2 regions of the Synechococcus sp. HK05 genome follow, and region 2 is predicted to be linked to the other one. Evidence: riboswitches for the same ligand, from Rfam matches in the RefSeq annotation. Region 2 holds a riboswitch; the other holds the start of a gene.
The links. Region 2 has a riboswitch for cobalamin ahead of KUL97_RS09305 (HupE/UreJ family protein). Riboswitches for the same ligand answer to the same signal wherever they lie in the genome.

Region 1 (11,274 bases), on a different contig from region 2:
CGCTCTACTCAAACGGCTCGATCAACACCGGCACGGTGACGATCGGGTCAAAGCTGTTGGCGGGGGTGACCGGCACCGGCGCCGGCACGGGGGCCGAACGGCGACGGGCCCCTCCACGATCCCGGTCGCGGTCACGATCACGGCCCCGATCGCTCCCCCCGTCTTGGCTGCTGGAGGCAGCGCTGCCGCCACCTCGACGCGACGACGCGCCACTCGAGCGGGTGATCGGCTGCTCCTTCAGGTCGCTGCGCACTTGATTGAGCAGTTTGTAGTGGTTGGTGCTGCTGTATTTGCGCAACAACGTGGGATCCCAGCTCATCTAGGGGATGGTGCGGTTCGTAGGACGAGCCTAGGCGGCCCCAGTCACGCCAGAAAGCGTGATAACTTGTCACAGCGACAACTGGAAGTCGATCCGCTTACGGGTTTCCTCGAGCGGTCCTTCCCGCGTCCCAACCACACTCTTGCGTACCTATGTCCAGGCTCGTCGGTCTGCAGGCTCCCGATTTCACCGCCACCGCTGTGGTGGATCAGGAATTCAAGGAGGTGACCCTCTCCTCCTACCGCGGCAAGTACGTGGTGCTGTTCTTCTACCCCCTCGACTTCACCTTCGTGTGCCCCACGGAGATCACCGCCTTCTCCGATCGCTACAGCGAGTTCTCCAGCCGCAACTGTGAAGTGCTGGGCGTGTCGGTGGACAGCCAGTTCTCCCACCTGGCCTGGATCCAGACCGACCGTAAGAACGGCGGCATCGGCGACATCGCCTACCCCCTGGTGGCCGACCTGAAGAAGGACATCGCCCGCGCCTACGAGGTGCTCGACGAGGAGGCCGGTGTGGCCCTGCGTGGTCTGTTCATCATCGATCCCGATGGTGTGATCATGCAGAGCACCATCAACAACCTGCCCGTGGGCCGCAGCGTTGATGAAACCCTGCGTTTGCTGCAGGCCTTCCAGCACATCCGCAACAACCCCGACGAGGTGTGCCCCGCCAACTGGACCCCCGGCGAGAAGACCATGAACCCCGACCCCGTGAAGAGCAAGGAGTTCTTCGCCGCCGTCAACTGAGTTTAGGTCAGTCGATTGGCTCAGGGGCCCTACGGGGCCCCTTTTTTGTGGGTGGATCAGGTGCGCCGCAGCCGCAGCTGGCCGGAACGCCCATCCAGCTCCGCCAGCTGACCGATGGGTAAGGCCAAGTTTGGGCGGCCATGACCGACCGGAAGATCCCGCACCAGCGGCACCCCCAGGGGCACCAGCCGCTCCAGCAGGATCTCCTCCATCGAGAAATCGCCAGGGAGCACGTCGTCTTCCGCCCAGCTGAATCGGCCGAGACCGATCCCTGCCACGCCATCCAGCAAGCCGCTGGTGCGCCATTGGGTGAGCTGGCGATCAATCCGATACGGCGCCTCGCCCGTGTCTTCCAACACAACGATCGCCCCCTTCAGTGGCGGCAACCAAGGCGTGCCGATCAGGCTGGTGGCAATGGTGAGGTTGGTCACCACCAACGGTCCTACGGCGAGCCCCCCCTGCACGCCCGTGCCCTGCAGCGGGGCCACCGGGCGGTGCTCCAGCAAATCCACAAGCCGCTGCCACGGCGCTGGATCGGCGCCAAACCAGGCATGAACCCCCCCTTGGCTGCCGGCTGCCCACTGGGCCAGCAGCAAGGCCGAGCAATCGGAGAAGCCCACACACCAGCGCGGCTGCGGCGGAATGCGCCAGCCCTGCTCAAGCACACGCGCACTGCCCCAGCCAGCACCCACATAAAACAGGGCATCCAGCTGAGGATCGAGCCAAGCCTCACGCCAAGCCGCCTCGCGCTGCCGATCGGAGCCGGCAAACCAACGCCAGCGTTGCTGCAGAGCCGCTGGACGCACCAGCTCCCAGCCCTGCGCTGAGCATCGCCGGCTCAGCTGATCCAGCCATGGATCGGCGGGCTCGAGCCAGGTGCCCGGTGCCAAGGCCGCAATCCGGCTGCCTGGCTTGAGGGCAGGCGGGAGCTGGCCTACTTGCGCGACGCCTGAGGCGCGTGAACGTGACCCGAGCGCTCCAAAGGTGCCACCGGCCAGCGCCAGCCCCGCCTGCAGCAGCTGGCGGCGCCGCATCGCTGGCTCAGCCGATCAGGCTGGCCAACAAGCGCCGCCCATCCACGCCGCCGGTGGCTGGATCGCAGGCCCGCTCCGGATGGGGCATCAGCCCGAGCACATTCCCTTTGGCATTGGTGAGACCCGCCACATCAGCCACCGAGCCATTCGGATTGCTGCAATAACGGAGCACCACCTGGCCGCCATCCTCCAGCTGCTGGAGCAGCTCGGCATCAGCCTGATAACGGCCCTCACCGTGGGCGATCGGGAAGTTCACCACTTCGCCGCTGCTATACCCCTGCAGCCACGCACACGAACCGGGTTCCACCCGCAGCTCGGTGGGCTCACAAAGGAAATGGAGCTTCTGGTTGCGCGTGAGTGCGCCGGGCAGCAAGCCCATTTCCGTGAGCACCTGAAAGCCGTTGCAGATCCCGAGAACCCGGCCGCCGCGCTCGGCAAACGCCGCCACCTCCTGCAACACCGGTGCAAAACGGGCGATGGCTCCGCAGCGCAGGTAATCGCCGTAGCTGAAGCCGCCGGGAATCACCACTGCATCCAGGCCGCTGAGGTCGCGTTCCTCATGCCAGAGAAAACGCGTGGGAATGCCCAGGCAGCCTTCGGCAGCCCATTGCACATCCCGGTCGCAGTTCGAACCGGGGAACACCACAACACCGAGGCTCATCGTCAGGCTCCTGCGCTGCTGTCGTCCTTGAGTTCGAGGGTCCAGTTCTCGATCACCGGATTGGCCAGCAGCCGATCGCTGAGCAACTCCAGCTGGGCGCGCGCGGTTTGAGCGTCTGGCGCCTCCAGTTCCACCTCCACGGCCTTGCCGATGCGCAGCTTGCTCACCCCATCCACACCCAAACGTGCTGCCGCAGCTCGGGTGGCCTCCCCGGCGGGATCGAGCACCGACGGCCTGAGGGACACCAACACGCGAGCGGAGAAGAGCGGCACCTGAGCTCCACGAGGATTGTTAAATCTTGGCAGGCCGGCTGCCACACCCCCTTGTGCATGGTCACGGTGGAGGTATGTCTCGCCTGGTCGGCCCGTGCTGCATCGCCGCCCAACCCAGCACTCCTGCCTTGGCTGGCTGGCCGCAGGCTTGATGCTGCCCGGCCTGGCGCTCGCGGCCCACGCCGAACCCAAGATCAGCCTGCCGGTGGAATGCCAGCTCGCGCAGGGCCCCTGGCAACCCTGCACGCTCACGATCGAGCAGGTGGGTGAGCACTGGTGGCTGCAGGTGGGCTCTCAAACCCTCGTGTTCCGCAGCAATGGCCGCGGTGAGATCACCCTGCGTGATCCAGCCGGTGCCACCAGAACCGTGCAGCCGATGTGGACCGCCCAGCGGGCCCTCTGCTGGGACGGTGTGTGCACCAAGGGGGATTTCCCCCTGGATTAAGCCAAAAGCGCCTGCTCCAGGGCCGCACCATCCACCGCCAGGCCCAAGGCCACCAGCTCGAGCCCGTCGGTGTCGGGCCGTTCTGCCGGCGCCTGGCTGTCAAACCAGCACTCCAGCCGTGGACCCACGGCCTGAATCTGCAGCGGATGACGTTTTCCAGGCAACCAGGCGCGGCCCTTCAACCGCAAGAGCTGCTGCACGCGGATCTGCGCCTGGAGCGCCTGCTCGAGCAGGGAGCGCTCGAAGGGGCCATCGAGGCGCACCACGGCCGATTGCATCGCCACGTGGCTGTGGTCGTGATGCGCGTGGTGATGGTCGTCGTGGTCGTGCTCGTGGTCGTGGTCATGCGGTTCGTGGTCCGCGTGCGCGTCGCGCTCCAGGCCCAACAGCAGCGCCGCCGGCACCTCGCCGCGTTGCATCGGCAGCACCGACACACCGGGGCGCGCCTTGGCCGCGATCTGGGTGGTGAGCGCGGCGATTTGATCGGGCTGCAGGCGATCGGCGCGGCTCAGCAGCACCAGGTCGGCCGCATCGAGCTGATCGTGAAAGAGCTGCTCAATCGTGCTCAGGTGATCGAGGTTGTGATCAGCCAAGCGCTGGGCCTCCAGGGCGCTGGGATCGCCCACCACGCTGCCGGCAGCGAGGGCCTCACCATCCACCACCGTGATGACCCCGCTGACGCGGGTGCGGGTGCGGATCTCGGGCCAACCGAAGGCCTGCACCAGGGGAACGGGCAAGGCGAGGCCGCTGGTTTCCACCACGATGCCGTCGAGCTGATCGGCCCGCTGCAGCAGCACTTGCATCGTGGGCAGGAATTCATCCTGCACGGTGCAGCACAGGCAACCGTTGGCCAGCTCCACCACGCGGCCATCGAGCTCCTCCTCCGGGCAGAAGCCGCAGCTGCGGATCAGATCACCATCGATCCCCACCTCGCCGAATTCATTCACGAGCACCGCCAGGCGCAGGCCGCTGGTGAGCAACAGCTGCCGCAACAACGTGGATTTACCGGCGCCAAGAAAGCCGGTCACCACGGTGACCGGCAGGCGTTGATTGGTTGCAGCCATCTCAGGCGACCAGGGCCGTCCAGCTGAAGGCGGCACCGATGCCGATCAGTGCACCCGCCAACAGGGTGCGGGTCTGCCCGTGGAGCTGTTGGGCAAGGCCGCGCAGGCTGAGCAGCGCCACCAGCAACACGGCGCCCTGGCTCAGCAACAAGCCCAGCAGATAGGTGGCGATGGGCGTGGCCTCCCAACCGATCACCGAACCGCTGAGCACGTAGCCATGCAGGGCGAAGGCGGGGAGCAGCAGGGCCTGGGGCAGGCGCCCCAGCACCACCAACCCTTCCACCACCAGGGTGAGCGACACCAACAGCTCAGCGCCAGGCAGGCCTGGCCAGATGAGGCCCAGGGCACTACCGCTGAGCCCCACGGCGAGCAAGGTGAGCATCCAGCGGCCGGAGCGTTGCAGACCCACCAGGGCGAGCGCCACCAGAAACAGCAGGTGATCGGGGCCCAGCAGGGGATGAGCCAAACCGCTGATCAACCCGGTGAAGGCGTTCGGCACCAGGTGCATGGCCTCCATCGGGTGGTGGGCCAGGGCGGGGCCGGCCACCAGCAAAGCCAGGGCGCCGGCAACCGGCATCAAGCGCTGAAACATGTCTGAGCCTGATCCGCGTCAGGGTTGAGGGAGGAAGAACCGGCGGGCGTTCTGACTGCGAACCAGGCCCAGGAGCCGGTTCGATCACAGCTGCGGGACAGCGCCGGATTCGCACCGGTCTTTCCCCGTTTCCTCTTCGGGCTGATCCCCCGAAGAACCGACGCCATCAATGTAATGGGTGTGTTCGCTGGAAGCTCAGCGGCAGTTGAGGCTGTCGCGGGTGCTCACACCGGTGCGGGCATTGGTGCCGCTGGCCCGCTCGCAGAGCGCCTTTTGCTGGGGCAGATCGAGCACCGCATCGGTGAAATCGGCCCCATTGATCACCGCGCCGGCAAATTTGCTGTTCATCAACATGGCGTTGCGCAGCACCGCATCGCTGAGATCCGCGTTGTCGAAGCGGCTGGCGAAGGCCACCGCGTCTTCCAGATCGGCGGCACGCAGATTGGACCCTTGAAGGTTGGCGGTGTTGAACACGGCACCGCGCAGGTCGCTCTCGCTGAAATCAAAGCCTTCGAGATTGGCCTTGAGGAACTCCTGCTGCTGCAGGTTGCGGCCATGCATGTCGGGCTGGAGGTCTTGCAGGCTGCGCTGCCCGCGCAATTCAGGAGCCGTGATGGCCGCGGCGCTCTGGCACCACAGCACCAACGGGAGCAACAACACCAAGGCCGCCCGCAGCGCAGTAGCCAGGAAGCGAGGGAGCGGCAGCACGGCAGCACTACGTTGGGCAGCCAAGTTATTGCAGGCAACCGCCGCAGCGCGATCGATGAGCAAGACCCTGCGAGTGGTGGTTCCGCCCCATCCCCTGATCGGCCACTGGCTCACCCTGCTGCGCGATCAGCAAACCCCGCAGGCGCTCTTCAACACCGCCATGGCGGAACTGGGCCGGTGGCTCACCTACGAGGCGATGCGCGATTGGATCCCCTACCAACGCGTGCAGGTGCAAACGCCACTGGCGACAACCGAAGGCACGGTGGTGGATAGCGCGGTGCCGATGTTGGCGGTCCCGATGCTGCGCGGCGGGCTCACGCTCTGGGAAGGAGCCCGCCCGGTGGTGCCCAGTGCAGCTGTGGCCCATGTGGGCGTGAGCTATGGCGATGGCTCAGCGCCAGCAGCCCTCTGGTGCAACACCCTGCCTGACGTGATCCCGGCGCGGGCCGGCGTGTTGGTGTTCGCGCCGCAGGTGGCACGGGGCGACAGTGTGTTGCGGGTGCTCGAGCAGCTCGATCAGCGCGGTGTGGGCGGCCAACGCTTGCGGGTGATCACGGCGCTGGCGGCCAGCCCGGGACTCAAGCAATTGGGCGAGCGCTACGAAGACCTCACCATCTACACCGCCTGCATCGATGCGGAGCTCGATGGCGATGGCCGCATCCTGCCTGGCTTCGGTGACGCGGAACAACGGCTCTATGGCCTTGGCCAGACGAACTTCGTAGGCTGAGGCCACAGCATTCAGGCAACGCCACGATGGCCAACCGAGACAGCGGTTCCAGCTCCCTGGGCACCCTGCTGGCCGGCGCCCTGATCGGTGCAGCCGGCCTGGGCTGGTGGCTGCTCTCTGAAGCGGAGCGCCGCCGCGACCAGCAGCGCCAGACCCGCAGCCTGCGGCTCAATCGCCTCTCCTGGAACGACGACGAAGCGGTGGATCCCCAGAGCAGCCAGCGCCCCCTGCGGGAGACCGAGCTCCAAGACAAAGTGCACGAACTCAACCAGGCGATCGAGGATGTGCGCCGCCAGCTGGAAAGCATGAGCACCCAGAACTGAGCCAGGCCGGGCAGGGCCGGGCTGCTCGGTAGGTTGCTGCTACGACACTGCCGCAGCCATGCTTCGCTCCGCCGCGATCACCCAGGGCATCCAGCGCTCCCCCAACCGGGCCATGCTTCGGGCGGTGGGCTTCGGCGACGGCGACTTCAACAAGCCGATCATCGGCATCGCCAACGGCTACAGCACGATCACACCCTGCAACCTTGGCCTGAACGATCTGGCCCGTCGGGCTGAAGAGGCCGCCCATCAGGCCGGCGCGATGCCGCAGATGTTCGGCACGATCACGGTGAGTGATGGCATCTCGATGGGCACCGAGGGAATGAAGTATTCCCTGGTGAGCCGTGAGGTGATCGCCGATTCGATCGAAACGGCCGTGAACGGCCAGAGCATGGATGCGCTGCTGGCGATCGGCGGCTGCGACAAGAACATGCCCGGCGCCATGCTCGCCATGGCCCGCATGAACGTTCCCTCGATCTTTGTGTACGGGGGCACGATCAAACCGGGCAAGCTCGGCGCCTGCGACCTCACCGTGGTGAGCGCTTTCGAGGCGGTGGGTCAGTACAGCGGCGGCAAGATCGATGAGCAGGAGCTCACGGCGATCGAGAAAAACGCCTGCCCTGGCGCCGGCAGCTGCGGCGGCATGTTCACCGCCAACACGATGAGCGCAGCCTTTGAGGTGCTGGGCCTGAGCCTGCCCTACAGCTCCACCATGGCTGCCGAGGATCCGGAGAAGGCTGACAGCGCCGCCCGCAGCGCCGAGGTACTGGCTGAGGCGATCAAGGCCAACATCCGCCCCCGCGATCTGCTCACCCGCGAAGCGTTTGAAAACGCCATCAGCGTGATCATGGCCGTGGGCGGCTCCACCAACTCGGTGTTGCACCTGCTGGCCGTGGCCCGCACCGCCGGCGTGAATCTCTCGATTGACGACTTCGAGACAATCCGCCAGCGCGTGCCGGTGATCTGCGACCTCAAGCCCAGCGGCCGCTACGTGACGGTGGATCTGCACCAGGCCGGCGGCATCCCGCAGGTGATGAAGCTCCTGCTCGATGCGGGTCTACTGCACGGCGACTGCAAAACCATCGAAGGCAAAACCCTCAAGCAGGTGCTCGCTGATGTGCCCTCCGAGCCCCCGGCCGGGCAAGACGTGATCCGCCCGCTGAGCAACCCGCTCTACGCCAAGGGGCACCTGGCGATCCTCAAAGGCAACCTGGCCGAAGAAGGCGCCGTGGCCAAGATCAGCGGCGTGAAGAACCCGGTGATCACAGGCCCCGCCCGCGTGTTTGAAAGCGAGGAAACTTGCCTGGCCGCCATCCTCGACAAGCAGATCAATCCTGGGGATGTGGTGGTGGTGCGCAACGAGGGCCCCGTGGGTGGCCCCGGCATGCGCGAGATGCTCAGCCCCACCGCCGCGATCGTGGGCCAGGGCCTGCTCGATTCCGTGGCCCTGATCACCGATGGCCGCTTCTCCGGTGGCTCCTTCGGGCTGGTGATCGGGCACATCGCCCCTGAAGCTGCCGTGGGCGGCACGATCGGCCTGGTGCAAGAAGGCGACAGCATCACGGTGGATGCCAACCAGCTGTTGATTCAGCTCAACGTGGATGAGGCCGAGCTCGCCGCACGCCGCGCCGCCTGGACCAAGCCTGAACCGCGCTACCGCACCGGAGTACTGGGCAAATACGCCCGCTTGGTGAGTTCCAGCAGCAAGGGTGCCGTCACCGATCAGGCCGAACTCACGGCGAATCGCTGAGCTCAGCGCAAGCGCTCGTCGACATCCACCAACAACGCCCGGATCCGCCGGCAGAGCGCTTCAAGAGCAGCACCCTCGCTGGGCCTGTCGCAGCGCTCACCCGTGGCGGCCTGCATCCACACCGGATGGCTCCCATGCCAGAGCAATGGAGCCTGCTCATCGCTCACCAGGCTGAGCATCAAATGGAGATCGTCTCCACTGCGGTAGATCTCCAGCTCGAGATCGCGTTCAGAGCTGCGCTCACCGCCTGCAGTGCGTGCCTCGATCAGCACCACACAATCACTGCAATCGCCGATGGTGGAGGGCGGCTCACCGCTGAACCGCAGGGCGTGGCGATAGGGCTTCAGACAAAGATCGGCCGCCTTGGCCAGTGCCACCAGAAACGGATCAAGGCTTGCTTCGGCATCTTCCGGGTCAAACAACCCAAGGTCCATCGGCTCTTCAGCGTGAGACATCAGGCTGAACTCCTTAAACAACGGCACGGATCGAGCGGATGAGCAGCTGGAGCTCCCCAGGCCTGAAGCCCGGGTTCCGGCCGCCCATGTCGCCAAACTTGGAATGGAGGATCTGCAGCCGGGTCACACCCGAAGGATCGAAACGCACGGGCAAACCCACCGGCGTGGCGCGCACGCTCGGCGTGAGCCGGTTGAACGGGATCACCACCGTGGAGGTGCCACTCGGCCGCGTGGAAAACTCCGCCACCCAGCGCAACCCACCGGGGATCAGCTCCGTGAGACCAGCCACACCATCGCGGCAAGCCATCGCCAGCTTGTAGCGGCGTCCATCGCCATCAAGCTCCAACTCCAGGGCGCCATAGGGCGAAAGATCCAGCGGCGGCTCAAACACCGGCGAACGGCAGCTGACGAAGCCGCCGCCCTCGGGCTCCACAAAAGCCTGCAGCAGCAGCCCCTCAGAACTGGCCTGCACCGCTCCCTGGCTGCGGCCGCCCATGATCGTGTCGTTGAGGGCCTGCCAGCCGGCAAAGCCATCGCCGGAGGCGATGGGAAGCGGTGAAAACATCAGGGTTGTTGAGCTGCCTCAGTGTCTGCCAGCACGAGCACCGGTGCCTGCGGTTGCACCAGTTTGGCGGGCGTGCGCTGTGGCTGCTCCGCCGGATCCAGCAAGCGCTGCAGCGCCTGGCGCTTGCTGGCACCACTCACCAGAAAAATCACCTGCCGCGCCGCGCTGAGCACGGGGGCCGTGAGGCTGATGCGCTCCAGGCCTTTGCCGGCACCGATCGTCACCAGTCGGGTGCGCTCCTCGGTGGCGGCAGTGCCGGGAAACAGCGAAGCGGTATGGCCGTCATCGCCGAGGCCGAGCAGCATCACATCAAACACTGGCGGATCTCCGGGGCAGAGATCACGCACATAGGCCTCAAACGCATCCACCGAAGCCGCCGGTGTTGCGAGCTCGGTTGGCACCGGATGGAAGCGGGCATCCGCGCCAGGGCCACCTGCCGCCAGCAACGTCTCGCGCAGCATGCGGGCATTGCTGGCGGGATCGGTTGCCGGCACCCAGCGCTCATCCCCGAGCACCACATCCACGCGGTTCCAGGGGAGATGTTCCTGGTTGAGCACGCGGTACGCGGCCGCGGGTGTGGTGCCGCCCGAGAGAGCGATGTGGGCGCGATCGCGCTCATCGAGGGCGAGATCGAGCAACGAAGCAATGCGCTCGGCGCACATGCGGGCCAGCTGGGTGGCATCTGCGGCCACCTCCAGCTTGTAGGTCGGGGATGCCGTCATCGGCTCACATCCACTCGGTGTGGAAGGTGCCGGGCTGGTCAACGCGCTCGTAGGTGTGGGAGCCGAAGCAGTCGCGCATGGCCTGCACCAGGTTCTGGGGCAAACGGCCAGTGAAGTAGCTGTCGATGTAATCGAGCGAGCTGCTCAAGCAAGGCACGGGGATGCCAGCGGCAGCGGCACCGGCCACCACCTGGCGCAGGCCGCCGATCCGGCGCTTGATCTGATCGGCAAACCAGGGATCCACCATCAGGTTGGGCAGATCAGCCTTGGCGGTGTAGGCGTTCTGGATGCGCTGGAGCAGGCGGGCGCGGATGATGCAGCCACCCTTCCAGATCTGGCCGATGGCCGACATGTCGAGGTTGTAGTTGTGCAGCTTCGACGCCTCCTGCAGCAGGGCCATGCCCTGGGCATAGCTGGCGATGCAGGCGAGCACGCAGGCATCCATCAGCGGTGCCATCGCATCGGCGGGGCTGCCGAGATCCATGGCCCGGGAGGCCGGCGGGGGCAGCAGCGATTCAGCGGCCAGCCGTTCGGCCCGCATCGAGCTCACCACCCGGGCATTGAGGGCCGCGTAAATGGTGGGCACCGAGACGCCCATCTCCAGGGCGCTGACCACGGTCCACAGGCCGGTGCCCTTCTGGCCGGCGGCATCCACGATCTTCTCCACCAGATCAGCGCCATCAGCGGGATCTTTGGTGCGCAGGCAGATCTCCGTGATCTCCACCAGGAACGACGACAACTCCTCGGTGGCGTTCCACTGCTTCAGCACATCGGCCATCGCCTCGCCGTTCATGCCGGCGCTGCGCTTCATCAGGTCGTAGGCCTCGGCCAGGATCTGCTCGATGCCGTATTCAATGCCGTTGTGCACGGTCTTCACGAAATGGCCGGCACCACCAG
Region 2 (11,274 bases):
GGTGAACCCCACGCCACGGCGCCTGGAGCAACACGGCTAGCGCGGTGCCCCCCAGGAGCCCGAAGCTGAAGGAGAGTGCCGTCAGCATCAAGGTGATGGCCGCGCCCTTGAGCAGATTCCCAGCCAGCAACTGAAGATCCAGGCCCGCGAGCGGAGAATCTGCACCCTCAAGTGCCGGAGCACGCGTCGGAAGCGCAGGCGGCTCAGCCGCAAACCAATGCCGGTAAAGCTCGGCATACCGCCCATTGGTGATCAAGGTGGTGAGTGCCTCATTCACCGCAGCGGTGATCGGCGCATTGGTGGGCAGCGCAATCCCGTAGTACTCCGTGCTCAGGTGTTCACCGGAGATGCGCAATCCGGTGAGCTTGGCCTGATCAATCGCATAAAGAATCGCCGGCACATCACTCACCACCGCATCGGCATTGCCATTCGCCAACTCCTGCAGAGCTAAAGGCGTGGAATCGAAACTGCTCACCCGTGCACCGGGCACCCTGGCGGCCTCAATCGCGCCCGTGGTGCCGATCTGAACGGCGATGCGCCGATCCTTCAGGGCCTCGAGGCTATCGAAGGCGGGGCCGTTCTCACGCACCACAATCGCCTGGCCCGCCTCGAAATAAGGGCGGCTGAACTCGATCGCCCTGGCGCGCTCAGCCGTGATCGTCATGGCGCTGATGGCCGCATCCACGCTGCGGGCCTGCAAGGCCGGAATCAAACCATCAAAGGGCAACGGCACCCAGGTAATCGGATGCCCCGCCACCTCGCCGATGGCCTGCATCAGCTCGATGTCGAAGCCGCTGAGGGAGTCGGTCTGCGGGTTGCGGAACTCAAAGGGGGGAAACGTGGGATCCGTACCCACCCGCCATGGGCTTGATGGGGCAGCACGACTGCCAAGGGGCACCAGCACGGCCAGCGCCACGAGCAGTGCCAGCAACTGCAGACGCCAGGTCCGCAACAGCTGCAGCAAACTGCGTCTGGGCCGATGGGCCATGGCGTGGCGAACCCTTGGATCTCCCAATGATCAGCACAACAGCTGCAGAACCCGTGCTGCAGTGCAGTGATCTGCACAAAAGCTACGGCGCGCTGCAGGTGCTCCGGGGGGTGAGCACCACAGTGCATGAAGGTGATGTGGTGTCGATCATCGGGCCCTCCGGATGTGGCAAGAGCACGTTTCTGCGTTGCCTCAACCGCCTTGAAAGTTTTGAGCAGGGCCAGCTGCAGGTGATGGGGCGCTTCGTACCGGGCGGCGCGATGCACTGGCGCCAGCTGCGCCGCCTGCGCATCAGCGTTGGCATGGTGTTTCAACAGTTCAACCTGTTTCCGCACCTCACCGTTCTCGAAAACCTAGTGCTGGCCCCCAGGCAGGTGCTGCAGTTGCCCCTGCCAGTCTGCGAACAGCGCGCCCGTGTTCATCTGGAGCAGGTGGGCTTGAGCGAACGCGCCGATACCTACCCAGGCCAGCTTTCCGGTGGCCAAAAACAACGTGTGGCCATCGCCCGCAGCCTCTGCATGGAACCTGCGGTGATGCTGTTCGATGAGCCCACCAGCGCCCTCGACCCAGAACTGGTCGGCGAGGTGCTGCAGGTGATGCGCCTACTGGCCGAAAGCGGCATGACGATGCTGGTGGTGACCCACGAGATGCGTTTCGCCCGGGAGGTGTCCAACCGCGTGCTGTTCTTCAACAACGGTTTGATCGAAGAACAGGGCGACCCTGCCGAGGTGTTCGCACAGCCCAAAAGCGAACGACTGCGCACCTTCCTGGCCCGGCAGTAGCCATCCCGCACCAGCCGAGCACCATTCAGAGGGCCTGAGGATCAGACTGCCTTCAGCCTTGCCCCACGCAGCCTCGTGACCGCCAGCGCGACAAGCCCCGCCCGCGAACCTCTCACCGCCTCAAGCCCTCTGCCGGTCACGATCCTCACCGGATTCCTGGGTGCCGGCAAAACCACGCTGCTCAACCACATCCTCAGCAACCAGCAGGGCGTGAAAACGGCTGTGCTGGTGAACGAATTCGGCGAGATCGGCATCGATAACGATCTGATCATTGCCACCGGCGAAGACATGGTGGAGCTGAGCAACGGCTGCATCTGCTGCTCGATCAACGGTGAACTGCTCGATGCGGTGTATCGCATCCTCGATCGCCCGGACCCGGTGGACTACCTGGTGGTGGAGACCACCGGCCTGGCGGACCCCCTGCCCGTGGCGATGACCTTCCTGGGCAGCGATCTGCGCGACGCCACCCGCCTGGATTCGATCATTACGCTGATCGATGCGGAAAACTTCAGCGACGAAATCCTCGATGGCGAAGTGGCCCGCGCCCAGGTGGTGTACGGCGACATCCTGCTCCTCAACAAATGCGACCTGGTGAGCGAGGAGCGCCTGGCCGACGTGGAAAGCCGGTTGCGGGAAATCAAAACCGATGCCCGCATCCTGCGCTCGGTGAAAGGCGATGTGAGCCTGCCGTTGCTGCTGAGCGTGGGCCTGTTCGAAAGCGACAAGGTGGCCGCCGAGCAGAACCACGACGACTGCGATCACGACCACGGTCATTGCGTGCATGACCACGACCACGGCCATACACACGACCATCACGATCACAGCCACCACGATCACAGCAACTGCGATCACGACCACGGGCACTGCGAGCACGAGCACGGCCATTCCCACGGGCACGATCACAGCCACGACCACGACCACAGCCACGGCAACCCCGACCACCTGGCGATCGAAGGCTTCACCTCGCTCTCCTTCAGCAGCGATGGCCCCTTCGCACTGCGCAAATTCCAAAACTTCCTCGATAACCAGCTCCCTGCTGGCGTGTTCCGCGCCAAGGGCATCCTCTGGTTTAACGAGAGCGACAAACGCCACGTGTTTCACCTGGCGGGCAAGCGCTTCTCCATCGATGACAGCGAGTGGGGCTCTGCGGGCGAGCGCAAAAACCAACTGGTGCTGATCGGCAAAAACCTCGACCACCCCCAGCTGCGCAAGCAGCTCCAGGCCTGTGTGGCCAAGGATGCTGGCAAAGGCTTCGCCTGAAGCGATACTGCAAGCAGCGGTTTCCCGGATTCAGACCGGGAAGGCAACGAGGAAAGTTCGGTGGAGGGCTATGGCCCCAGTCCGGCACTGTCCCGCAGCTGTGATGGAGCAGGCTTCCGCCCGCTTCTCAGTCAGAACGCTCGCCGCTTTCACATTGATCCCCCTCAGCACCGGCGCGGACCGGCCCTGCTCATGCCCACCCAACTCACCCGCTCCCTTCTGCTCAGCAGTGCAGCCGGCTTCGGCCTGAGCCTGCTCTCTGCCCTGCCCGCCGGTGCCCATGGCAGCGCCGATGCCGGCGTGATGGCCGGAGCCCTGCATCCGCTGCTGGGGCTCGACCACCTGCTGCTCCTGGTGGGCGTGGGTCTTACCGCAGCGCGTTTCGGGCCTCTGCTGTTGGGCTTTGCCCTGGGCGGAGCGCTGCTGGGCAGCGTGTTCGGCAGCTTCGGCGGCCAGCTGCCGGGTGCCGAACTGCTGGCAGCCCTGGCCGTGAGCGCCGTGGGCGCAGTGCTGCTGCTGAGCGACAAACTGCAACGGCCACTCCCCGTGGTGGGCGCCGTACTCGGTAGCGGCGTGGCTGTGCACGCCCTGCTGCATGGGCAAGAAGCGGCCGGCACCTCCAGCTGGTGGCTGGGTGCACTGCTGGCTTCTGTGCTCACGATTGGGGTGAGTTTCGTGGCAGGCCGTCAGCTGAACCAACGCCAGAACCTGCTTGCTGCCGGCGGCCTGCTGCTGCTTGGTGGTGTTCTGGCCCTCGCACCGCTGTAACGGCATCGATTGCAACACCAGCGCTGGAGGATCCCGCTAGCGTGCGGGCAATCGCGTCCAGCGCTTTGGCCGATCTGCTGCTGCTTTCTGCCGTGATCACCCTCGCCGGTGTGATCGCCTGGCTGGCGGCTGGTTCTGATGACGACAACGGGGGTGGCGGCCTGATGCAGCCCGTGCTGGTACCCGTTCGCTCAAACCGTTACCAGGGCTGATTCAGCCGCAGCGCAGCTCGGGCACAGTGCCCGAACGTTGAGTACGCATTCCAGCAGGCGAAAGCCGTGCAACCCTGCCGCTTGCTCGCCGGCAGAGAGCACGGCTTCGCTCTCAAATTCTTCGGTGTGGCCGCAGCGGACGCACACCAGGTGATGGTGGTCGCGATGGTCGTCATCGCTGGCCAGCTCAAAGCGGCGCCCGCCTTCTGGCAGCTCCAGCTCCCGCAGCAGCTCCATCGAGCTGAGCAAACGCAGGGTGCGGTACACCGTGGCGAGCGACACCCGCTCCTCAGCGCGTAACAAGCGCTGGTGCACTTCCTCTGCGCTGAGGTGGGTGCCTTCTCCCAGGCGCTCAAAGAGCGCCAACACCCGCTGCCGCTGGGGGGTGAGCCGCTGGCCTCGGCCGTGCAGGCTGCTGCGCAGCGCCTCAGCGGGCAACTCAGGCGCCGGGACGGCGGGCATCAGCGGTACGGCGGCGCTGTTCTCAACAGTAACGCCTGTTGCGAACAGCCGCCAGGTCGGCCCGAGCCGTGAGCGCCCCCAGCAAATCCGCCACCGTGCTCACCAAGCGATAGCTGATCACCACCGCCAGCAACGGGGCCTCCGGCACCACCGCGGCCAAGCGCATCAGCAGCACCGCCTCAAACACCCCGAGCCCACCGGGGGCGCCGGGCACCACCAGCCCCGCTGTCCAGGCCAGGGCAAACCCGGCCAACCACCCGCCCCAACCGATCGCAAACGCCAGGTCGAAGGCCTGAACGCAGCAGGCGAAACCGGCAAAGCGCAACAGCACAAACCCCAACTGCGCCAGCAGAGGCGGCCAGGGATAGCCCGGGAGGGCCGGCGGCACATCCAGTGCGGTCTCCGCCCCGGCCTTGTCGAGCAAACCGCGCTCCAACAGCTGGCGGGCCCGTTGCTGCTCGAGCCGCCGCATCAGTGGATTGAGCCAGCGGGGCAGAAGCACCAACAAGGGCAGCAGGCAGAGGAGCCCCAAGCCGGCCTGCCAACCGCCAATCGGCACCAGGGCCAAGGCGGCCACGGCCGCCAGCAACGGATCCAGCAGCACGGCCACCAGCGCCTGGGGCGTGCGCAGTGGCGCCCCCTGCAGCGGCGATTCTGCACTGGGTTCCGCCTGCAGAGCCCGCACCCGTGCCAGCAGGTGCCACACGCCACCCGGAAGGTATTTACGCAGGTTCGAGCTGAGGAACAAGACAACGGCGGCGCTCCATCGCGGCTGATGCCCCAGCCAGCGCAGCACCACCCCCCAGGCCGCTGCATTGGCCAACAGGCTGAGCAGGCTCAAGCCCACACCCAGCAGCAACCAGCACCAGCCCTGGGCATCCACGCTGAGCTGCAGCAGCTGACGCCCGTGACTCGCCAGGGCCGCCAGCAGGAAGCCGGCGCTGGCGAGGGTGACCCACAGGCGCGCACCCCCCGGCAAACGAAGCCTGTTGATCATGGATGAGGCGGCGGCGCCGCAGTGGTGAGGTCATCGTCGACCAGCGCCAACACTGCCCGCCGCAGGCGGGCCAGCGGCAGCTGATGGCGCAGGGCCAACACCACCAGATCATCCGCCTCCGGCTTGCAGAGCCAACTGCCATCGGGGCGACGGGAGCGCTTGATCCGCACAGGCCCCCAGGGGGTCTCCACCACCCCCTGCTCCCGCGGCAACGACCAGCGCTGCAGCTGCTGCTCCCGCACCCCGAGGCTGCTGCCATAACGCCACCACACGGCGCGCAACGCCTCGGCCTGCTCCGGCCGCGCCAGCACCGTGATCAAGCTGGCCGGCCGCCCCTTCTTCATCTGCAGCGCCTGGGAAAACACCTCCAGGGCACCGCTGTTGCGCAGGGCGTCCATCAAAAACGCCAGATCTTCCCCGCTGGCGTCATCGATTTGGGCCTGTTGCTGCAGCAGGGTTTCCTGATGTTCGCCGCTCACCCCTTGGGGTTGGGCCAACACCAACCGCAGCAGGTTGGGCCGATCGAGTTGGCGCGTGCCCAGCCCCACACCCACCGCCTCCGGTACCAGCGCCGGGGCCTGCGCGAAGCGATCCGCCCAGGCGGCCATCAAGGCCATACCCGTGGGGGTGGTGAGCTCCGCCGGCGGGAAGCCCTCGCTGCTGGCGAGGGGCAGCTGCCGCGCCCGCGCCAGCTCAAGCACCGCCGGCGCCGGCAGGGGCAGCCAACCATGGGCGGTGGAGACGCGGCCATGGCCGGCGGGGGGCGGTGTGCAGATCAGCTCGGTGATGCCGAAATGCTGCAAACCAGCGCACACACCCACCACATCCACCAGCGCATCCACCGCGCCCACCTCGTGGAAATGCACCTGATCAGCCCCGGTGCCATGCACGGCCGCCTCGGCATTGGCCAACTGGCTGAACACCGCCAACACCCGCTGCTGGAGCTGGGGCTCCAAGGGAGCTGCCGCCAACTGGGTGCGCAGCGCACCCCAATGGCGATGGGGCGGAGAGGGCTCGGTGAGGGCCACCTGCAGCTGGAGCCCCCGCAAGCCACCGCTACGGGCCTCCTGGAGCTCGAAGCGATACGCCTCCGCCAGGCCGAGGGCCGACAGGGGCTCATGCACCACCGCTTCCGGAAGGCCCAGATCCAAGAGGGCCGCCAGCAGCATGTTGCCCGCCAAGCCCGTAGGGCAGTCCACCACGGCGAGCCGGCCCGGCTGTTGCATCACACCTGGGCCAACAAGGTGTCGGCCTGCTGATCGAGATCAGCGCGGCGTTGCCGCAACCACTGCTCCACCTCCCGGCGGGCGCGGCGCTGCTCCTGCTGGGCCGTCGCCACGTCGTACCCGGAGAGACCCCAGAGCCGGCCCAGCAGGGCCCGGTCATCGGCACCACCGCGGGAGCCGCCATACACCAGTTGCTCGGCAATCATTCCTGCCTGGAGCACCCGGCTCCAGCGCCGCAGGTCTTCCAACGCCAACTTGGCGTGGGCGGGGGGCTCCAATTGGGTGCTGCCATTGGCGCTGAGGCCCTCGCGCAGGCAGGCACGACTGCCCACCAGCACCTGCTTCACCGGCAGGTTGTTGTCGGCCGCCACCAACACGTGGCCCGCCTCATGAATGGCGATGCGCCGCAAGCGTGCCCGGCCAATGCCCGCCGGCAGGGCTTCCGCCAGCAGATGGCCGCCGAGCCCTCCAAAGCGCGCGGCATCCAAGGTGAGCGCCACCATGCCGCCACCGGCCGCCAGGGCGATCAGCCAGGGCGACAGCCCCAGGGGAGGTCCGGCCACGGCCAGCACCGTGATCGCCGCAACGGCAGCACCGGCGGACAGAGCCCCAGTGGAGCCCTGATCGGAGCCTGGGAAGCGCTCCGGCGCAGCCATACTCAGCGCCGACCGCCAGGTCGGCCACCCCGGCCGGGGCCACGCCCCTTGCCGGCGCGCTGCGGCACTGGCGCAATCACCTCATGCTGTTCGAGCTGCAGCTGCTGCCCCTGGCGGCGGAGATCCAGCGAGACGAAATGGCGCAGATGCTCCGGCGCGATCTCACCGCGCAACTGCAACTTGAAGGGTATGGGGCGTGAGCCATCGGCGCGGGGCTGCTGGCGGATCTTCACCACCAGGTCTCCGTCCTCCGGACGGGTGTAGATCAACTCGCCGCGCACGGAGAAGTAGCCATCCCCCTCGGGCAGATCATCGGTGGGAGCAGGAGTGGAGTCCCCATCGGCTGCGCTTTGGGTGGCGATCTCGGTGGCGGCCAGGGTGCTGGGTTCCCACACGCCCACCAGCTGCAGATGCAACTTTTCAGGATCGCGGAAGCGGGGATAGGCCACCCAGAGATGGGGCTTGCTGAGATCGAGGTGACGACGCATCAGGGTGAGCACCCGACCGAGCACCACGGCTTCGATCTCGGTGCCGTCTTCAGCCTTCAGGCTGCCGCGGGTGAGCTGATCGGGGTCTTCGGGCACATAGGTCCCCCGCACCACACCGATGGCCCGGTACTGCATCGGTTCGGTGACCGGTGAAATGGGGTGCTGACGCATCGTGGCTGAAACCCTCTGGGCGCTCGTGTTGTCCATGGCCCGGCCGCCAATGTAACCAGCCCTTGCCATGGCCCCAGACTGAGGCGCATCCATGCGCTGCACCATGCCGCCACGCGCCAGCACCAACGCCCGAGGGCTGCTGATCAGCCTTGGCGCCATCGCTCTGGTGGGCGGATCACTGGCGGGCGGCTGGTGGCTGGGGCAACGCAGCCATCGCTCCGGCAGCAGCAACGCCCAGGCGGCCGTGGAACGGCAGGCCGATCAGCTCCGCCAGCGCCTGGCGGAAGGCACCGCCAGCGAAGCCGAGCAACAACGGCTGGTGCAACTGCTGCTGGCGTTGAACCAACAGGAGGAAGCCACCGCCCTGCTGGAGCAACTGGCTGACCAGCAGCCGCAGCGCTGGCAACTGCGGCTGCTTCTGGCGGAACTGCATCGCAACAACAACAACCGCAGCGCCGCTCAGCGGGAGCTGCGCCAGCTGCTCAACCTGAGCCCCAACCGCATCGAAGCCCTGCAGCTGATGGCCCTGCTGCAGTTCGAACAAGGGCGGGGCAGCGAGGCCCAGGCCCAGCTCAAGGCCCAGATCGAACGGGCCAGCAAACCAGCGGTTCAACCCCAGGTGCTGCCCCTGGGCCTGCTGTTGGGTGATCTGCAGCAGCGCATGGGCCAGAAAGCCGCCGCTTCTGCCACTTACACCAAGCTCGCCGCTGACTTTCCCCGCGACCCCCGGCCGCTGCTGGCCCTGGCCCTCCTCCGCCAGGAGCAAGGCGACAGCAAAGGAGCCCAGGAGGCCCTAGCCCAGGCGCGCAGCCGCCAACCGGGCAGCAAAGACACCCGCCTTGATCAGGTGGCCGCCAGCTGGGGCATCAGCAACCTGCGCCAGGGCAAGCCGGCTAAGGAGCCTTCACCTGCGACGACGTCCCCGGGGCCTGAGCCGCGTTCAACTCCTTAAGGGCTGCATCCACGGCATCGCCTGGCGGCGTGGCGTCGTCCATCGCCGTGCCGCGGCGGATCTTGTTCATCAGATCGATGGGGTTGGCGGTGTCGAGGATGGAACCAGGTTTCGACGTGCCGTTGCTGCCCCCCGGGCCGTAGTCGTAGATCTGCTTCTCCTGGGTCGACATGCCCCAAGAGCTGTAGTCAGCGCGCGCGGCCTGACCGCTGACGCCCAGCAGCGTGAGGGCGATGAGTCCGGCGCAGGCCACAGCACCGTGCCGAAGGGGGGAAGGGCGTCCCATCGCCGTCCTGTGCGATCGCAATGTGGGAATCGTAGGGGGAGCCATTCGGCGCTAGGGGATGCGGGGGCCGTGGGGTGCCAGCCGGTGTCCAAGCCCGGATCTCCATGGATATCCCAACCTGGAGCGCATTCCTCCATCGCACCCCGGCCTCCCGCCCATGCGCATCGCCAGCTGGAACGTGAACTCCGTCCGCACCCGGCTCGATCAGGTGCTGGCCTGGCTGGAGCAGCAACAGCCCGATGTGCTCTGCCTGCAGGAAACCAAGGTGGCCGACGAGCTGTTTCCCCACAGCGCCTTCGAACCGCTGGGCTACAGCTGTGCCATCAGTGGCCAGAAGGCCTACAACGGCGTTGCCCTGATCAGCCGTCTGCCGATGGACGACGTGCAGATCGGGTTCAACGCCCTGCTGCCGGATGACCCGGAAGCAGCGGCCCTCAGCGACCAGAAACGGGTGATCAGTGCTCTGGTGGACGGGGTGCGCGTGCTGAATCTGTATGTGCCCAACGGCAGTTCGCTGAGCAGCGACAAATACACCTACAAGTTGGCGTGGCTGGCCTGCCTCAAGCGCTACCTGGCTGTGCAACACCAACAGGGCGATCCCCTCTGCATGGTGGGCGACTTCAACATCGGCCCCGAGGCCCGCGATCTGCATGATCCCGAGCGCCTGAGCGGCGGCATCATGGCGAGCGACGCCGAGCGCCGGGCTCTCAGCGAGGCCTTAGACGGGCGGCTCAGCGATGTCTTCCGAGTGTTTGAGCCCGGCAGCGGACACTGGAGCTGGTGGGATTACCGCAGTGGCGCCTGGGACCGCGACCAGGGCTGGCGCATCGACCACATTTATCTCTCCGAAGAGCTGCTCGATTGCGCCACGGGCTGCGTGATCGACAAAGCACCGCGTGGCAACACCCAGCCCAGCGACCATGCGCCCGTGGTGGTGAATCTGGCCTGGGATGACGACTGCGAGGAGAGCGAAGACGATTGGCCCTGATGGCCAGCGGCTCAGAACACCACCGCTTCGACCGGTAGCTCCACACCCGACTCCCGCAACTGCACTTGGCGGCGGAGGGATTCACCGCAGGTTTTGGGTGTGGGGAACAGCTTGCCGGGATTGGCCAGCTGTTCTGGATCAAAGGCCTGCCGCACCAACTGCATGGTGGCCTGATCGCTGGGCGTGAACATCCAATCCATGTAGCAGCGCTTATCGCTACCCACGCCATGCTCGCCGCTGATGCTGCCGCCGGCATCGATGCACAGCCGCAGAATCTCGCCGCCCAGGGCCTTCACCCGTTCATTCACGCCCTCCTCACTGGCCCGGTAGAGGATCAGCGGGTGGAGGTTGCCGTCACCGGCATGAAACACATTGGCCACCGCTAGGCCGTGCTCGGCGCTGAGGCGATCGATCGCCGCCAACACCCCCGGCAATGCTGTGCGGGGCACGACACCGTCTTGCAGGTAGTAGCTGGGGAATTGGCGACCCAGGGCTGAAATGGCGCTCTTGCGGCCTTTCCATAGCCGCGCCCGCGCCTCCTCGCTCCAGGCCTCACGCACCGCGCCAGCACCCGCCTCCAGGCAGAGGCGGCTGGCGATCTCCACCGATTCCTTCACCTCCAGCTCGTGACCATCGAGCTCAATCAGCAGCACCGCCGCGGCCTCCCGCGGATATTCATCCACCCCGAAGAAATCATCCACGGCCTGGATGCAGGGGTTGTCCATCATTTCCATGCCCGCCGGCAGCACCCCAGCGCCCGTGATCAGGCGCACCGCTTCGCCGGCCGCTTCCATCGAGGCGAAATCCGCGAGCAGCACCGCCACCGTTTGCGGCGTGCGCAGCAGCCGCAGCGTGATGGCGGTGGCGATTCCGAGGGTGCCTTCACTGCCGATGAACACGCCGCGCAGATCGAGGCCCGGCATCTCCGGCAGTGCCCCACCAAGGGTGGTGATCGAGCCATCCGGCAGCACCACCTCCATCGCCAGCACGTGGTTGCTGGTCACGCCGTATTTGAGGCAATGCACGCCTCCGGAGTTT

Region 1: it holds a riboswitch for cobalamin, as region 2 does, so the genes downstream of both, KUL97_RS03550 (HupE/UreJ family protein) here and KUL97_RS09305 (HupE/UreJ family protein) in region 2, are expected to answer to the same signal.

The regions. Positions count from the first base shown of each region.
Region 1 is NZ_JAHRXJ010000004.1:57,313-68,586, reverse strand. Features, by position in the region: gene KUL97_RS03585 (hypothetical protein) at 5-319, opposite strand; gene KUL97_RS03580 (peroxiredoxin) at 472-1,062, shown strand; gene KUL97_RS03575 (LD-carboxypeptidase) at 1,119-2,096, opposite strand; gene purQ (phosphoribosylformylglycinamidine synthase subunit PurQ) at 2,104-2,757, opposite strand; gene purS (phosphoribosylformylglycinamidine synthase subunit PurS) at 2,760-3,029, opposite strand; gene KUL97_RS03560 (hypothetical protein) at 3,124-3,474, shown strand; gene cobW (cobalamin biosynthesis protein CobW) at 3,471-4,538, opposite strand; gene KUL97_RS03550 (HupE/UreJ family protein) at 4,540-5,115, opposite strand; cobalamin riboswitch at 5,154-5,307, opposite strand; gene KUL97_RS03545 (pentapeptide repeat-containing protein) at 5,326-5,838, opposite strand; gene upp (uracil phosphoribosyltransferase) at 5,894-6,565, shown strand; gene KUL97_RS03535 (hypothetical protein) at 6,592-6,888, shown strand; gene ilvD (dihydroxy-acid dehydratase) at 6,947-8,635, shown strand; gene KUL97_RS03525 (hypothetical protein) at 8,638-9,069, opposite strand; gene KUL97_RS03520 (CIA30 family protein) at 9,104-9,655, opposite strand; gene pgl (6-phosphogluconolactonase) at 9,655-10,377, opposite strand; gene gndA (NADP-dependent phosphogluconate dehydrogenase) at 10,382-11,274, opposite strand, start outside.
Region 2 is NZ_JAHRXJ010000010.1:148,747-160,020, forward strand. Features, by position in the region: gene KUL97_RS09290 (ABC transporter permease subunit) at 1-988, opposite strand, end outside; gene KUL97_RS09295 (amino acid ABC transporter ATP-binding protein) at 1,015-1,770, shown strand; gene KUL97_RS09300 (GTP-binding protein) at 1,846-3,030, shown strand; cobalamin riboswitch at 3,031-3,193, shown strand; gene KUL97_RS09305 (HupE/UreJ family protein) at 3,223-3,798, shown strand; gene KUL97_RS09310 (hypothetical protein) at 3,864-4,010, shown strand; gene KUL97_RS09315 (Fur family transcriptional regulator) at 3,990-4,472, opposite strand; gene KUL97_RS09320 (lysylphosphatidylglycerol synthase domain-containing protein) at 4,495-5,469, opposite strand; gene larC (nickel pincer cofactor biosynthesis protein LarC) at 5,466-6,695, opposite strand; gene KUL97_RS09330 (hypothetical protein) at 6,695-7,351, opposite strand; gene KUL97_RS09335 (hypothetical protein) at 7,354-8,010, opposite strand; gene KUL97_RS09340 (lipopolysaccharide assembly protein LapB) at 8,114-8,962, shown strand; gene KUL97_RS09345 (hypothetical protein) at 8,904-9,248, opposite strand; gene xth (exodeoxyribonuclease III) at 9,406-10,236, shown strand; gene KUL97_RS09355 (FAD-linked oxidase C-terminal domain-containing protein) at 10,248-11,274, opposite strand, start outside.